One region of the Paenibacillus sp. J22FR83 genome, then DNA from elsewhere that is predicted to be linked to it. Evidence: riboswitches for the same ligand, from Rfam matches in the RefSeq annotation. Region 1 holds a riboswitch; each other region holds the start of a gene.
What was found. A riboswitch is a leader RNA that binds a small molecule or an ion and turns the genes downstream of it on or off. The one in region 1 is predicted to bind cyclic di-GMP.

Region 1 (5,306 bases):
TGAAAGATTTACAACGCCTCTGTGAGCAATCAGCGTACCTTTTGGATTGCCTGTGGAACCGGAGGTATAAATCACATAAGCCAAATCATCCGGCGTGATGTTCGCATCCTCGAAGCTGGTTTCGCCATTCGCAAAACAGTTTTCAATCGAAATCGGGGTGTCGATACCTAAAGCAAGACATAACTCTGCAGCGGTTTCAGTATGGCTCTTCTTGATGATCAATTGTTTGCAACTAGCGTTCTGTACGATGTACCGATTGCGTTCAATCGGATGCTCCGGGTCAATAGGTACATAGATACCGCCCATACGCAATACGCCAAGAATGGAGATAACGGTTTCGGGACTGCGCTCCATATAAATACCAACAAAATCGCCTTTACGGCAGCCGGCATTGGTCAATTCGTTGGCAATTTGCGAGCTTTTTGTGAACAAATCAGCGTAACGAATGTCAATGTCACCATGGGAGATTGCAACTTTATTTGCATACCTTGTTGCGACGTGCCGAAAGATGGAGGATATCGTTTCTGTTGCTGGGTAGGCTTCGTCCGTATGGTTGATTTCACTGTAAATGGACGGTTTTTCTTTGACGAGATTCAGCATGGTCACTCTCCTCTATATGTGAACGATTATATTGGAACGGATTACAGGGCGTTAACCGCCATGTAATCCGGAATTCCTATTCGTTTATTCACTTCATCTCTATATCAAACTTGCCTACCATATCACTTAATTCCACTGCAACCGTTGAGAGATTGCTGGCGAAAGTTGAAATGCTTTGTAAGGATGATTCCTGCGTCAGAACCGACTCCATAATTTTGTTAGTACTGTGCGCTGTTTTTCTTGATATTCCTCCCAATTCTCCCATCATGGCAGTCACTTGCTCTGTACTTGCAGACATTTCTTGGGTAGCGGATGAAATATCGATAACTTGATTCGACACGACCTGCGATGCATCCAAAATATTAGTAAAGGATTCTCCAGTGTTTTTGGCAATCTCCAATCCTTTTAGGGTCTCATTGGTACCTTGTGCTACGAATGTAGCTGTGTTGTGCGTCTCTGATTGAATGTCGGCAACAAGCGTTTCAATCTGACTTGTCGAATTTTTTGATTGATCAGCAAGCTTACGAACCTCAGCAGCTACAACTGCGAACCCTCTGCCATGTTCGCCTGCCCGAGCAGCTTCAATACTTGCGTTCAATGCAAGTAGATTGGTTTGAGCAGTTAAGTCCTTAATGAGGTTGAGAATACTACCAATCTCTTCTGATTTCGATTCAAGGAGCTTGATTGTATCTGCGGTAGAAATCGAGTTCGTATTGATGCGTCCCATTTGATCCGAGATCGTTTGAGCAGCCATATTGCCTTCTTCGGACAGATTTTTCATAGCATGAGAAGCAGTGGCAACTTCGGTCGCGTTTTGAGCAATGACTTGCAAAGAAGCTGCAATTTCTTCAACGGATCGTCCGCATTCTTCTGTAGAATTTTTTTGCTGGTCAACATGCGTATTCATATCTCTAATTTCTGTTGTGATCAGCTCAATACTGTGACGATTGTCTTCCGTAATGCTGAACAGTTCGTTGGAAGCGTCGGATACATTTGAAGCTGTTTGTTTAATACTTAATAATATTCCGCGAATGTTAGAAAGCATCATATTGAATTTCTGATTTAATTCGCCGAAACCGCCGTTTTCCTCCAAGGTGAAATTGAATTTCCCGTTAGAAGCTTGTTCGATGCCTCGCATTAATTGGTTGATCGGCATAAGTGTTCTTCTTGCCACCCAATATTGCGCCCCGCCACAAATCACCAAGGCGATTAAGAGTAATATGATCGAACGCAGGAGGAACGATTTTTGAGCATCGGGAATTACTTTAGCGTCTACATCCACGCCAAAGTAAGCTGCAACATTGCCACTATCGTCAATAATTGGATAAAGAACGCTGACCCATGTGCCGTAATCATCTTTATAGTATGAAGTGAAGGTCTCGGTTTTGGTTTTCAACATGCTTTTTAAACCGTTGGCGATCTCTTTCGGTTGCTCATACATATCTCCGATGTTCAAACCTGCTTCTTTAAAAGCTGTAACAACGTGACTCGGGAACGAAATCAACGATGTTTTATTCCCATCTGCTAACTCAACCCCAAATATGTAAGCTTGCGCTACATTGGCATTAAAGGCAGTGTAACTATCAAATTGCTTGGTTAATCGTTGCTGTTCGCTTGCTTCATAGCTTTTATCGCTTAGTGCACCCTTGACGTCTTTATAGGTAATGCCTTGTGACCACACGGATGTCATATTATGGGTCTGCTCTCTCAACGTATCTGTTAAAATTCGATTCTGAAAATAAGCGCTGATGGAAATAAGCACTACCCCGATGACTAGCAAATTTAACATCGAGAATAAAAGGTTTTTGCCGAAATAGTTCTTGGTCTTCAATTTAATTACACTCCTTAGATGCTATTTGTTTTGATGTAAAACGCTATAATCTGTGAATATCCCCCATTTTTCGACATTTTTTGAAACTCAGTAGGGATAGAGGCAGAAAAAAAGCCTATCCCAAAATGTTCGGGATAGGCTTACTATCACAAACTGGCGGTTTGGCAGCCATAGCTTCGAAGCTTTAGGCCCATAACTTTGCGCCCTTACCTTTCGATAAGTTTGCCCTTTACAGTTACTACTTACAAAATATTACTATTACAAATTATGACTATTATAAGTTAACAATACATTTCTGTAAATACTATTTGTATATATGTATTGTAAACAAGTGTCAAATATGCGACTTTCAGGCCATACTTAAGTATCGTAATATCGCTGGTGACTTAGGTATATTGCATCAGTCTGCTCCTAAATATAAAAGTGTTAGTGTGTGGCTGCTATCAATCCAGTAGGGATCTATCTGGCGACTCGACTCTGAGAATAACAGAAACAGCACCACAATCCCTAAGGTTGTGATGCTGTTTTTGTTGATTACTTATTTTGAATGGATGCTAAACTTGCGCCTTTGGCAAAAAATCGCATGATGCTTTTTTCAACCGCTGGATCCAATATCAATGGAGGCGCTTGGTGCGATTTAATTCGTGCATCAAGCACAACATTATCGCAACCCCAATGTTTATTTTCATAGAAACTGTTCACGCCATATATATCATGGGAAGGATTGGAACGTGTGAACGTAGCCCATACGAAATTGTTAATGGACTCGGCCATAAAATGGCTGTCATCACATACGATAATCAATGGACAAGATGGGAGTGACCCCCTTGCTCCAATAGCTTCGCATAAATCTTTCATTTCAACCTGTGTCTCATCGTAATTTTTAAATTCGGAAAGCTGAATCGCGACGATTCCTGGCATCACCAAATGCGCATGATGGACCCCTGATATTTCATTGAAGATGCCGGGAACTTCTAAGCACAAATCCCTTTTTGTATCACCGACTGCTGCGAATACAACCTTGCTGCCGCTATTTAGACCTGTACCGGAGTAATCTAATGTATCGATAGTGGTATTGGTATGAAAATGAAGGTCCCGATGAAGGTCTATTCGAGCCATTATGTAAGTTAAGAATTGCTCGATATTGTGAGCATCCAAAGGCTGATTCTCTTCAGCTGTGATGAATAAGTATTTGGCTAAGCTAACTTGTCCCGTTCCTAGAATTCGATTAGCTATCGTAAGTAACTCTGCTGGCTGCTTGACTTGTTGATAAGGTGTGTACCGTTCGCTACCAATTGCAAAGAGCAGAGGGTGGACGCCCGCAGCATCTACGGCATGAACTTCTTTGACACCTGGAATTTCTTGCTTAATTGCATCGCCTGTGAGTTCATGAATGAGTGCTCCGAACGATGTATCCTCTTGAGGTGGCCTGCCCACAACAGTAAATGGGAAGATTGAATTCTTCTTGGCATATACCTTGTGAACTCTCATTAGAGGAAAAGGATGTGTAAGGCTGTAGTAGCCCAAATGATCGCCGAAGGGGCCTTCGGGCTTGGTTTCACCAGGATATATTTCCCCTGTGATAACAAAATCAGCATCATGACTAATACAATAGCCATCAACATAGCTATAGCGGAAGCGGCGCCCTGAGAGCAAGCCTGCAAATGTAATCTCACTCATGCCTTCCGGCAAGGGCATTACGGCAGACAATGTGTGCGCTGGCGGCCCACCAATGAAACAGCTTACTTTTAAAGGGGCCCCTTGCTTTGTAGCTTTTGCCTGATGGACACCGATGCCGCGATGAATCTGATAATGCAAGCCGATCTCTTTATTTAATTCATATTCGTTCCCGCTTAGTTGAATCCGATACATCCCGAGATTAGAATTCATAATTCCTGGTTTCTCAGGATCTTCGGAATATACTTGGGGCAGGGTGACGAATGCACCGCCATCCTCTGGCCAGTGTTTGATGAGTGGAAGGTCCATAATGCTGATTTCCTCAAAATCAGCTGGAAGACCACTGGTTATTTTTATCGGCAAAGCTTTCCAAGCAGCAAGTCCCGTCCCGATATGTTTGAGTGGGCTTTTCAGTGCCTTCAGGGGATCGTTTCGTAAAGAAATTACGTTTTTCACGCTATCCCAAGTATCTCGAAATATATATTTGCTGCGCTCTACTGTACCAAAAAGGTTGGATACCGCCCGGAACTTAGACCCTTTAACATTCTCGAATAATAAGGCTGGGCCACCAGCTTCATAAACTTTCAAATGTATGGCTGCCATCTCAAGTTCAGGATCCACTTCTTCATGAATACGAACCAAATGTCCATTCTTTTCTAAATCGGCTAAGCATTGCTCTAAATTTGGATAGATCATTATTTTGCTCCAATCAAATAGCTATTCCCCTAAAAGGTTTATGTATAATGTCATTCTACAACAAATGCCAAGAATTAAAAAATAGATTCAAAAAGAAGAACTTTCAAGCCTGAATTGTCCAGGCGTAATGTTCTCGAATTTTTTAAATACTTTGAAAAAATGCCGTGGGTTTTCGTAACCAACTTGCTCTGCGATCGTGTTGATCGGCCATTCCGGATTCTCTTGCATCATTTGTTTTGCTTTGGCAAGTCGAAAGGTATGCAAGTAGTGAAGGAAGGTCAGTCCCATCTCTTTCCGGAACAACATGCTGATGTAATTAGGGTGCATTTGCACATGAGCGGCGACCGCATCGAGCGATAAATCCTGCTTGTAATTTTGTTCCACGAAAACGACGATTTTATCAATGGTATGTAAGTTGGGCTGGTGGTGATTGGTCGTTCGCGTATATTGAATAAGTTGTACGATAATCTCGGAGATCTGAGAGTCTGTATGTAAAATGCTA
Region 2 (5,306 bases), on a different contig from region 1:
GCTGTCATTACAATGAACTTTCCGTTGGCGCCAATAAAGTTCACAGCTCCTTCAACAATCGCTTGAGCCTCTATCTCGAGACCTGTGTTCCCTAGCTTAGAAATATATCCGGTACTCATGCTGTAGGTGTATATCGCGTTGTCTTTGACCACCGATTTCAGTTGACTATTAGGTTCGATGTATGTTTTCGTTTCAAACTGTGATCCTCCGCCCTTTAGACTGGAATAAATGGCTCGGCCTCTCCCCCAATAAAACTTCTCCCCATCCAACGTTTCAAATATCGCTATACCAGTGCCATATTGCCCACTGTTTACATCCCATGGAACTGGCTTGAGAAAAGTAAAGTTATGAGTTACCATCTTCACTTCTGGTTCTAGTGAATAGGTGACCCCTCCTCCACGGATATACACGCGATCCAAAACTGGATTGTAATACAATTGACCGGGCAGATAGCTCCCATAAACGAACGTGTTTTTCCTAGGGATAGGAACCGGTAAATAACTATATTCTGAGACTTCTTCATACTCAAAATTTAATTTCGCGTCGATTCGGAATACAGTACTCGTGCGATCAGTATCCGGTTCGTATTTACTAATGATATAGCCGTCGTTGTTAGCGTAATTACGAAGCGAATAGATGTAACCATTTTTGTCCACAACCACGCTCAAAACCTGTGTAGCTCTAGCAACAATTTGACCGCCATCTGGATCTGGAATTATGTTGTCTACGGTCGGTGGAGAAAGCTTTACTCGTTCAGCTGCTGGAGTCGCTATGGCAACATTCGCAGTCAAAGTGATCGTTTGAAGTTGATCATTGTAAGTGACGATTTGACCGAGCTGCTCCGCAACGAATCGCAAAGGCACCATCGTCGTATCGTTCATTATCAATGCAGGTTGCTCCATGGCAACTACCCCTTTGCCAACTACTGCCTCCTTCGAGTTGATAGTTAAAAGGACAGTTTGAGAAGTGGTCGTGAGCGTAACCGTTCTTGTATCTCCATTCCACCCAATGTTTGCGCCTAGCGCCTCTCCAACAAACCGTAGTGGAACCATCGTCACGCCATTCACAAGTACTGGCGCACTTTGCAACTCGTAGGTGTTCCCTTTGACCATTGCCTTTACGTCCTGGAGCTTCAATACGATGGCTTCTCCACCTGTTTCTGCTTCAATATAAGAAGGCATGCTAGTGAGCAAGGTGACGAAACAACAAACGGATAAGAAAACCTGTCTTATTCTCATTATTAAACCTAGCCTCTCATACATGTTGGTTTCACTTACCAATAACTTCCACCAATTCCAAAGGCAACCCATCCGGATCTGCAAAAAATGTATACAAATTCCCGGTAATGGGATCCACACGTACAGGTTCAACCGAAATCCCTTTACTTTCCAACTCGTGTACACTTTGCTCCATATTCGCTACCACAAAGGCCAGGTGACGTAGTCCCCTAGCTTCAGGTTGATTTACACGCAACGGCGGATTCGGAAAAGAAAACAATTCAATTTCCTGTGCGGTATCCCCGATTCGTAAATCTAATTTGTACGAGTCTCTTTCAGCGCGATAAGTTTCGTGAATGACGGTGAGTCCCAGTAAATCCACATAGAAATGCTTGGATTTCATATAATTCGAACAAATAATTGCAACGTGATGCATGTGTTTTATGTCCATGGATTACTACCTCCTAACAAAGAAAAACCGCACGATGGGCTGCTCCCCCACTGCGGCTTATCCTCCTATTTTAACCTGCGATTTGCATCGTTTCAACGATTTTGCGTAATACCTCATCAGCTTGTGCATAGTCCACTTGGCAAGTCCCTGCAGCGTGATGCCCGCCTCCACCATTTTGCAGCATCAAATCACCAATGTTTGTTTGTGCGGTGCGATTGACGATGCTGTGCCCACAAGCGAATACGCAGTTTTGTTTGTTGCGGCCGTCCACGATCCAAATAGAGGTGTTTTGCTCTGGATACAGTGCGTAGATCATGAAGCGATTCCCTGGATAGATCGTCTCCACATCGCGAAGATCCGTAATAACGACATTCCCCTCTACCCGTGTATAGGTTTGAAGCATGTCGCGATATAGCGCATCCAGTTCAAAGTAACGAGCTACGCGCTCTTTGACATCGGGCAATTCCATAATCTCGTCAACTGATTTCGTTGCGCAATGCTCAACGAGATCCTCCATCAACTGATAGTTGCTGATCCGATAATCCCGATAACGACCTAAACCCGTTCGTGCGTCCATGATAAATGATAGCAAATCCCAACCGCTCGGATTCAAAATATCCTCTTTGCTAAATTGCGCAGAATCCGCTTTATCTACACCTATCATAATATCGTCGATATCGCCGAACGTATCTTTGCCGCCATAGTAATCATAGACAACGCGCGCTGCGCTTGGAGCAAGGCGAGTTTCACCTTTGAATGTTACAGACTCCCCCATCCGAGTAAGTTCACTGGAATGGTGATCGAACCATAAGCCACATCCAGCGACATAAGGCACATTGGCCAAAATATCATTCTCTGTAACTTCTATTAAGCCGTCTTGCATATCTTTGGGATGGACAAATTTCATTTCATCCACCATGTTTAATTGTTTGAAGAGCATCGCGCATACTAAACCATCGAAATCGGAACGTGTGATCAATCTCATGCCTTGCATCCCCTTCACCTAGTCCTTAAGAACTACGAATATGTATTGGTCATATTATATCAGCTAGTGTTGATTGATGACAATGAGAAAATCATCAGGCAATCGGATATTGGATCTTCCTTACTCGAAAAAAAAGAGCGATTCACCTAGATAGGTTGAACCGCTCTCAATTTGGATGATAGACATTGTAAAAGTCTTGTGACAAACCCTTCAATTTGAGCCATTGGAGGCATTTTCACAGAAAGCTTCACTTCGCCTTTCCAGTAGAAAATCAAAATACTGTTGTTTCTACCGTGAAACATTTCAACATCCCAACAAGCTTCGTTCAATGCGTATTCTTCCCGGTTAATCATAAGTTTAGGTCCATCCGTGGATGGCACCAAACGCGCAACATGGTTACCGCATAACGATATTGCTTTCTGTTCATCCTGCAATTTTTCTTCCGATTTCATGCCGCTAGGGCCTCCTTTGTTCGTGTCATTCCATTTGTTCCATTTGCTTCGCTATGACAGAGAAAAAAACCCCACCGTAGTGAACCGACTAGAGGGGTTCTAAAGTGAATTCCCAATCGTTCGGCGGCTGGCTGGCTGCTTGTCCTTGGCAGGAAAAGTAAGGCCCCTGTAGCTTTGCGTCACTGGCTTTCGCCAGCTTTGCCTTTGTCGAGATGACATGCACAATCTTTGAGATGGAGCTTTTATAAGCGTACTTGTTATACTCTCAAGAATAAGGGATGACGATTTGAAATCGAATAGTTCCGAGGAACTATTTTTACGAAATCCATCAAAATATTTGCATTTTCGACGATATTTTCACAGATCTTTGACGTTTCGTGCCTCTCCAATAGAAAATCGATCCAATTAACGACAAAATTGCTATTACTAGGAAAAGCGTGCTGCCACCATAGGATACCAATAAAAAGCCGCCAATCCATGGACCCATAAAGTGACCGATATTCGTTAACGTTTGAGCACCATAGTACGTTCCACGCATATGTTCTGGAGCTAGCTTATCTATTAGCATATTCGCGGCAGGATAGTTCAGAATTTCACCAAATGTGAAAATCCCCATGGAAATAATCATCCAGATCAAGGAGTGTGAGAAAGCGAAGCCAATATCACCTAATGCGAACATGAGATTGCCAACAACAATAGCCGTTAAGGGTGAGTACTTCTCCGCCCATTTCCCGAGTGGGATCTGCATGGCAATGACGACAATCGCATTGGCGCTCATGAGTATGGCAAACATTTTGACCCCATTAGCAAAGTCCCGTTGTAAGTACTGCGATAACGTCACCATTACCTGTGAATAACCAATAGCTCCAATAATGCCTCCAATGATGTACAAACGGAAGGTCATGTCCTTGCGAATGACATCTATGGCCGAACGGAAAGTAATGATGGCTTTCTTCTCGCCTTCGATCTTCTTAATTCCGAATTTAATGAGAAGAGCATAAAGGGTCACACCATAGATCAAATAAATTGTCCCAGTCAGCAGGAAAGGCAGAGCACCGTTCATTGTCGCAAAGAACGCTCCCAGCAATGGACCGACAGCTACACCAACGTTAATCGCCATATAGCGAAGGGAGAATACCTGCATTCTTTTGGACGGTTCCGTTAAATCTGCCATAAGTGCTTGCGACACAGGTTCATAGAATGAGCGGCACAATCCATTAAGCATATTCAGCAGCATAAATAGAACCGGTAATTTAACAATACCGAAGCCTAGGAATACGAATCCCCATCCAAAGAGAGCCGCTAGCATAATCACTCGACGACCAAATCGGTCTGACAATGTACCGCCGATAAAACCGCCAAACGTTCCAGCTAATGCTCCCATTCCAATGACAATACCAATAAGTCCAGGACTCATAGTAGAGTGCTTCGCCAAGTAGATAGCTAGGAACGGTAAACTCATAGAAGAGGCAGCCCGAGCCATGACCGTACCTAGAAGAAGCGTATGTACGATAGGATGATAGGTTTGAAGAAATTGACGCATACGATTCATAGACGATGACTCCTCTCGCTGGCACAGTAATTACCCAATGGTTAATTAACAACCGAATTCCAATTATACACGAAAATAGCGAATTGTGTCGTCATTTCTGTTTGGGAGATTCGCCTTCTCTATCGCGATCTGTCAGATGGTATTTAGTGGGTAGAAAATTTATAATAAGGGTATGGAGGTGCTTGCATATGAAAATAGCGATCACAGGTGGCAGCGGATTTATTGGAAAACGATTAATCACTTATTGGATGAGCCAAGGTCACGAACTCATTAATATCTCACGCTCCTCTTCGAAGCAGATACCAGGGGTCAGAACGATCACATGGGACGAGTTGGAGCGAAATGCGGAACTCCTCAAAGGTCTCGATGCCATTGTAAACTTAGCGGGCGAATCCATCAGTCAACGTTGGACGCAAGCGGCTAAGACTCGTATTATACAATCCCGATTGCAAGCTGCTGATCAGATAGCCAAGCTAGTAGCGAGAATGAACCCAAAGCCTAAAGTTGTTGTGAACGCTTCTGGCATGTCCTATTACGGCATTTCGGAGACGGAAACCTTTGACGAAAGGAGCCCGTATCGACAAACGGACTTCTTAGCAAGCGTCGTTAAACAGTGGGAGGCCGCGGCTGATCTCATCCAAGGAACACG
Region 3 (5,306 bases), on a different contig from region 1:
TCGAAGGATCAAGATCCACGTAAAATCGTGCGTGAACCACAGCCCGATTCCTGTAATGGCGGTGAAGAGGAGACCGAAGGTGATGAACAGCCTTCTTTTATGAAAACGATCCGACATAATGCCTACGGGTATGCGGAGCAGCATCTGCGAAATGCCGTACATGCCGACAATCCAGCCAGCTAATTGGTGGCTTCCCCCGAGGAATTCCACATAAGGTGCCATGATTGGAACGCTGGTGTACATCGACATCCAGAAGAGCATCGTGACCGCACAGAAGAGCGGGATGCGATAGGATGTAATCGCGCGAGTTGTCATCGGAGTGAGGACTCCTTTCGAGTGTGAATCCATAGTGGCCATAATTAAAGAAAGGGATTGTCAACTTGAGTTGAAATCCCTTATTACGTATGTATGTTTAAAAGAACTATACGCGCTCGATTTACACTAATCGTGTAGAGTCTATGCGATGACTCACGGTTAATCGTGTTACGGTTCCTATTTTACCGCAATGTTAACAACACGACAAGCATGTTGTGTGACTATCGATTTGATTTGCAATTTGCAATTTCCGCTACACACCTGCGAAAAATGCCCCGTTCGTAATCTATGATTCTAGCATCTACTATATTATTCCATTAAGAAAGGAGAATGCCATATGATTAGCAGAAAAGCGCTAGCAGTAATTAAAAGAGCACAACTCAAAACCGGCAAGAAATACACTGCCGCACGTACAGTTAAATACAGCATTAAGAAAGCAATCAAAGCAACTGATCTCGGCGATGGATTTGGACGTTTCGTAATCTCAACTACACGTTTAGGACCAAACACTTTTCGGAGAATAGAAGTCTTCGGAAACGACTACAACATCATCAGTGGAGCTTGGGTATTTAGCGGTGACCAACAAGGATACATGCTCGACAGCTACTCCAGTGCCGAGGACCATTGGTTCTTTACAGCGTGGAACCCAACTAACTCCATCCGTTTTGTAACAGTTGCCGTCATTGCTAAACTTAAACCATAATACTGACAACTATGTGCCCATAAGTGGCGCATTTTTTTTGTTCTGTGGTAATTGCAGATGGAGCTAGTTATAAATTGGTTGACGATCAGAGGGAGCAACTTGCTTAAGTGGCTCCTATTTATTTTTTTCGCGGCTATTAAAAAAGCTCAGTTGAATTAGAGCTACAGTCAACAATAGTTTTGGGATGAGACTTGTTCAAACTGTATGCTTAGGATTCTGAGTGAAACAAAAAAACCTTGATATATCAAGGTTTTTTTGTCAACTATGACGCGCCCGATACGATTCGAACGTACGACCTACAGTTTAGGAAACTGTTGCTCTATCCTGCTGAGCTACGGGCGCATAGTATCGTCATTCTAACATGAGATGTTTTAGAGGTGCAACCATTTTAGGCCATAGACAAGGAAGATATTGTTTATTTAAGCAAGGAATGTACATAGTGGGTAAAGAATAATAAGAACATTCAACGCTTACCTGTTCGTAACCAATAGAAAGAGGGTGCCTTATGGAGAAACGACCTGTCATTCAACTTGCCAAGACTAGAATTGAAATCGCACTTGATGTTATTTCTCTGCTCGCAATCCTAAGTATGATCGCATATGTCGCCTACGAATGGCGCGATATGCCGGAGCGAATGCCGATGCATTTTAACGGAAAAGGGGAGATTGATGGTTGGGGGAACAAAATGAGCCTAATGGCCTTACCACTCATAGGTGTTATCATCTATGTTGGCCTAACGCTCCTAAGCAAAATCCCTCACGTGTATAATTACCCATCTCCAATCACGGAGCAGAATGCTCGTAGACAATATCAGAATGCGCGTTTGCTCATCCATAGTATGAAGACGATAATCCTTATTCTGTTCGCGTTCATTGAATGGTCGATTATCCAGAGTGCAAAAGAAGGCACCGCGGAGCTTAATGGTTGGGTGCTAGGCCTCCTCCTGTTGCTGCTCTTTGCCACGATTATCTTCTTCATCGTACGTTCCATACAATTAAAGTAAGGGAGGCACACCGAAATGACGGTTTATGTTGGTTTTCTACGCGGAATTAATGTAGGTGGCAAGAACAAGATTAAGATGGCCGACTTGAAAAAGACGTTAGAAGCCTTAGGATTAGCACAAGTACAGACCTATTTGCAAAGTGGCAATGTGCTGTTCCAATCGGAGGATTCAAGAGAAACACTATGCCCGCGTATTGAAAAAGCCATCAGTGATGCGGTAGGTGTAGCGCCTACTGTAATATTGCGTACTGCGACGGAGCTAGATGACCTTGTAAGGAACTGCCCCTATGACGCAGAGGCGCTATCCGAAGGGGAGAGCATTCAAATCTCTGTGCTTACAGAAGAAGCCCCGCAGACTTTCACCGACATCTTATCCAAGGGACAGAGTGAGGTCGATGAATATCGAATACGAGGCTGTACGATCTATTATCTGTTTCGGCAAAGTGTGCTGGATTCGAAGCTAGCGGGTAACATCCAGAAGCTTGGGAACCAAACCACGACGCGTAACTGGAATACGATGAGCAAACTGGCAGAGATGGCGGGGCTATACAAGTAATAAGCAGCCAAAAGGACTAAAGTCCTAAACTTTCCCCCGTAATTTTCGAAAAAACTGCGTTAACATCGTGGAACACTCCTCTTGCAAAACGCCGCTAACGACATCGACCCGGTGATTGAACCGATCTTCCTGTAACAAATTCATTAACGTGCCGGCACAGCCAGCCTTCGGATCAACAGTACCGTAAATAACTTGAGGCACGCGCGCTTGCACGATCGCACCTGCGCACATCGGACAGGGCTCCAAAGTTACATAGAGCTGGCAATCCAGGAGACGCCAAGCCTGCAAATGCTCGCTTGCTTGTTTAATGGCAATTAACTCTGCATGGGCAAGAGGATCCAGGGTTGTTTCGCGTAAATTATGGCCACGGCCAATGATTTGACCTTGATGGACGACAATGGCGCCGATCGGAACTTCACGGATGGCTTCCGCTTTCAGAGCTTCATGGATCGCTTCTCTCATCCAAGGAATATGTTGATCCACAGGGGGACACCTCGCAATAATAGTTTATCCACATGTGAATAGAAATCCGAACAAGCATTCGTTGTTAACAAGCTGTGGATAACAATGTGGATAAGTTATAAACCTGTGGATATTCAATTCCACTACACATTCATACAATAAAAACATTGCTCATGCAAGGATTTTAGTTGAAAGAAGTGCATGAGCTACGTATAATGATGATAGAAGTGGGTCTTTTAGACCAGTTTGGACGAAAAATAGAGCATCTAGACTAGTAATGGTATATCTATATATGAATAGCAGGGTTCGACAATGGCAAACTTGCTGAAAGGCAAGGACGCAAAGCTGAGGGTCTACGGTTCTTATGAACTATGGCAGCCTGGTTACCGAAAATCGATGCTTTAGTGATTGCGGTGAGAGGCTGTCCCTGTGTGGGGCAGTCTTTTTTGCGTGGTATAATGCTGTGAATCCTAGGTTTAGGGAGGGTGAAGAGAGCATGACGATGAAGCAGGATGCTTTGAAGCGATATGGGAGTAAAGAAGGATATGATGCAGAGGTATTAATCGATTGCCGAGCTGTGGTCGCGAAGGATGATTTCGTGTCGACAGGTATTCTTACCTATGCGCAAGGCGATATCATGGAGGTCGAACTGCCGGAGTATGAAGTATTTCAACTTGGAGACAAGATCAAAATGACGTTATATACGAAATCAGGTCTATTCGTCTTTCAATCGACAGTCGTAGCTAGAGAGCCTGGTTCACTGATCGTGATCAATCCACCTGAGAATCGAAAGAAGTTTTCGGAGAAGCGGGAATTCCCGCGGGTCGATGTAAAGAATGTAGGTTCCATAGCAGGTTTTCAAAATATAACGCAAAAAGAGCAGCATCATTTGGAAAATCCGATTCACATTTCGATATCCAACATTTCCATGAGCGGAATTGGGTTTATCATTAATGATAATTCGATGATCGACGGGATTCTTCATAAAAAATGTAAGTTGCAAGTCGAGCTGGATTTAGGGTTTGACATGCTGTGCAGGTTGGAAATTATAAGGAAGGAAAAGCAAGAAGACGGCTACTACTACGGTGCCAGCTTCGAGAGCGTTCCTGCGGAACAAAGCAATGCCCTGCGCGGGTTTATTCTACGGAATCAGGTCCAATCCTACTACGAACAGAAGCGGGATGAAGAGTTCAAAAAAGCAATGGAAAAAAAGTCTGCAGCCAATCAATAGCTTGCAGGCTTTTTTTTGCCCGCTAAGTACTATATAATAAGAAGGATGATTTTCGAAAATTAAGGAGTTGTAACGACAATGGCTTTGAAAGCAGGTATCGTCGGTCTACCGAACGTAGGAAAATCGACATTGTTTAATGCAATTACACAGGCGGGGGCAGAATCTGCGAATTATCCGTTCTGTACGATTGATCCGAATGTTGGGGTAGTTGAAGTACCAGACGAGAGATTGCAGAAGCTGGTAGAAATCGTAGTGCCTAAGAGCATCGTGCCGACGGCCTTCGAATTCGTTGACATTGCGGGTTTGGTTAAGGGTGCGAGCAAAGGCGAGGGCCTTGGGAATAAATTTCTAGCACATATCCGTGAAGTTGATGCGATTGTGCATGTTGTACGTTGTTTTGAGGATGATAATATTACTCACGTTTCTGGAAAAGTCGATCCGATTGGCGACATTGAGACGATTAATCTTGAATTGATTTTGGCAGACATTGAGTCGGTTGAGAAAAAGATCGAGCGTTCACGCAAAAACCTCAAAGGCGGCGACAAGAAAGTGGTAGCTGAAGTGGAGTGTTTGGAACGAATCAAGGAAGCCTTATATAATGATAAGCCAGCACGCAGCTTGGATTTGTCGGATGACGAGCGCCTGCTAGTTCGCGACTTGCATTTGCTGACGATGAAGCCGGTTCTTTACGCGGCAAACGTAAGTGAAGATGAAGTTTCAACAGCAGACGATAATGCATACGTTAAAATTGTGAAGACATTCGCTGAAAGTGAAAACAACGAAGTTGTTTCCATCTCTGCGAAGGTTGAATCCGAGATCGCTGAACTGGAAGACGAAGAAAAAGCGATGTTCCTGGAAGAGTTGGGACTTCAAGAGTCCGGCTTGAATAGATTGATCAAAGCAGCGTATCGCAAGTTAGGTTTATACACGTACTTTACAGCAGGTGTTCAAGAAGTTAGAGCTTGGACGATCCGTAAAGGAACGAAGGCTCCTCAAGCGGCTGGTGTGATTCATACGGATTTCGAACGTGGATTTAT

Region 2: it holds a riboswitch for cyclic di-GMP, as region 1 does, so the genes downstream of both, AC58PV_RS33165 (hypothetical protein) here and AC58PV_RS02015 (methyl-accepting chemotaxis protein) in region 1, are expected to answer to the same signal.
Region 3: it holds a riboswitch for cyclic di-GMP, as region 1 does, so the genes downstream of both, AC58PV_RS27410 (PilZ domain-containing protein) here and AC58PV_RS02015 (methyl-accepting chemotaxis protein) in region 1, are expected to answer to the same signal.

The regions. Positions count from the first base shown of each region.
Region 1 covers NZ_JCAUAM010000001.1:605,862-611,167, reverse strand. Annotated here, with positions in the region: gene AC58PV_RS02020 (amino acid adenylation domain-containing protein) at 1-600, opposite strand, end outside; gene AC58PV_RS02015 (methyl-accepting chemotaxis protein) at 689-2,431, opposite strand; cyclic di-GMP riboswitch class I at 2,584-2,668, opposite strand; gene AC58PV_RS02010 (UbiD family decarboxylase) at 2,966-4,804, opposite strand; gene AC58PV_RS02005 (response regulator) at 4,892-5,306, opposite strand, start outside.
Region 2 covers NZ_JCAUAM010000030.1:26,145-31,450, reverse strand. Annotated here, with positions in the region: gene AC58PV_RS33180 (copper amine oxidase N-terminal domain-containing protein) at 1-1,238, opposite strand, end outside; gene gloA2 (SMU1112c/YaeR family gloxylase I-like metalloprotein) at 1,270-1,668, opposite strand; gene AC58PV_RS33170 (exopolyphosphatase) at 1,739-2,653, opposite strand; gene AC58PV_RS33165 (hypothetical protein) at 2,800-3,105, opposite strand; cyclic di-GMP riboswitch class I at 3,225-3,318, opposite strand; gene AC58PV_RS33160 (MDR family MFS transporter) at 3,434-4,657, opposite strand; gene AC58PV_RS33155 (TIGR01777 family oxidoreductase) at 4,846-5,306, shown strand, end outside.
Region 3 covers NZ_JCAUAM010000017.1:139,325-144,630, reverse strand. Annotated here, with positions in the region: gene AC58PV_RS27440 (MFS transporter) at 1-315, opposite strand, end outside; gene AC58PV_RS27435 (hypothetical protein) at 653-1,018, shown strand; tRNA gene AC58PV_RS27430 (tRNA-Arg) at 1,287-1,360, opposite strand; gene AC58PV_RS27425 (DUF1648 domain-containing protein) at 1,524-2,021, shown strand; gene AC58PV_RS27420 (DUF1697 domain-containing protein) at 2,037-2,576, shown strand; gene tadA (tRNA adenosine(34) deaminase TadA) at 2,601-3,059, opposite strand; cyclic di-GMP riboswitch class I at 3,343-3,429, shown strand; gene AC58PV_RS27410 (PilZ domain-containing protein) at 3,535-4,269, shown strand; gene ychF (redox-regulated ATPase YchF) at 4,348-5,306, shown strand, end outside.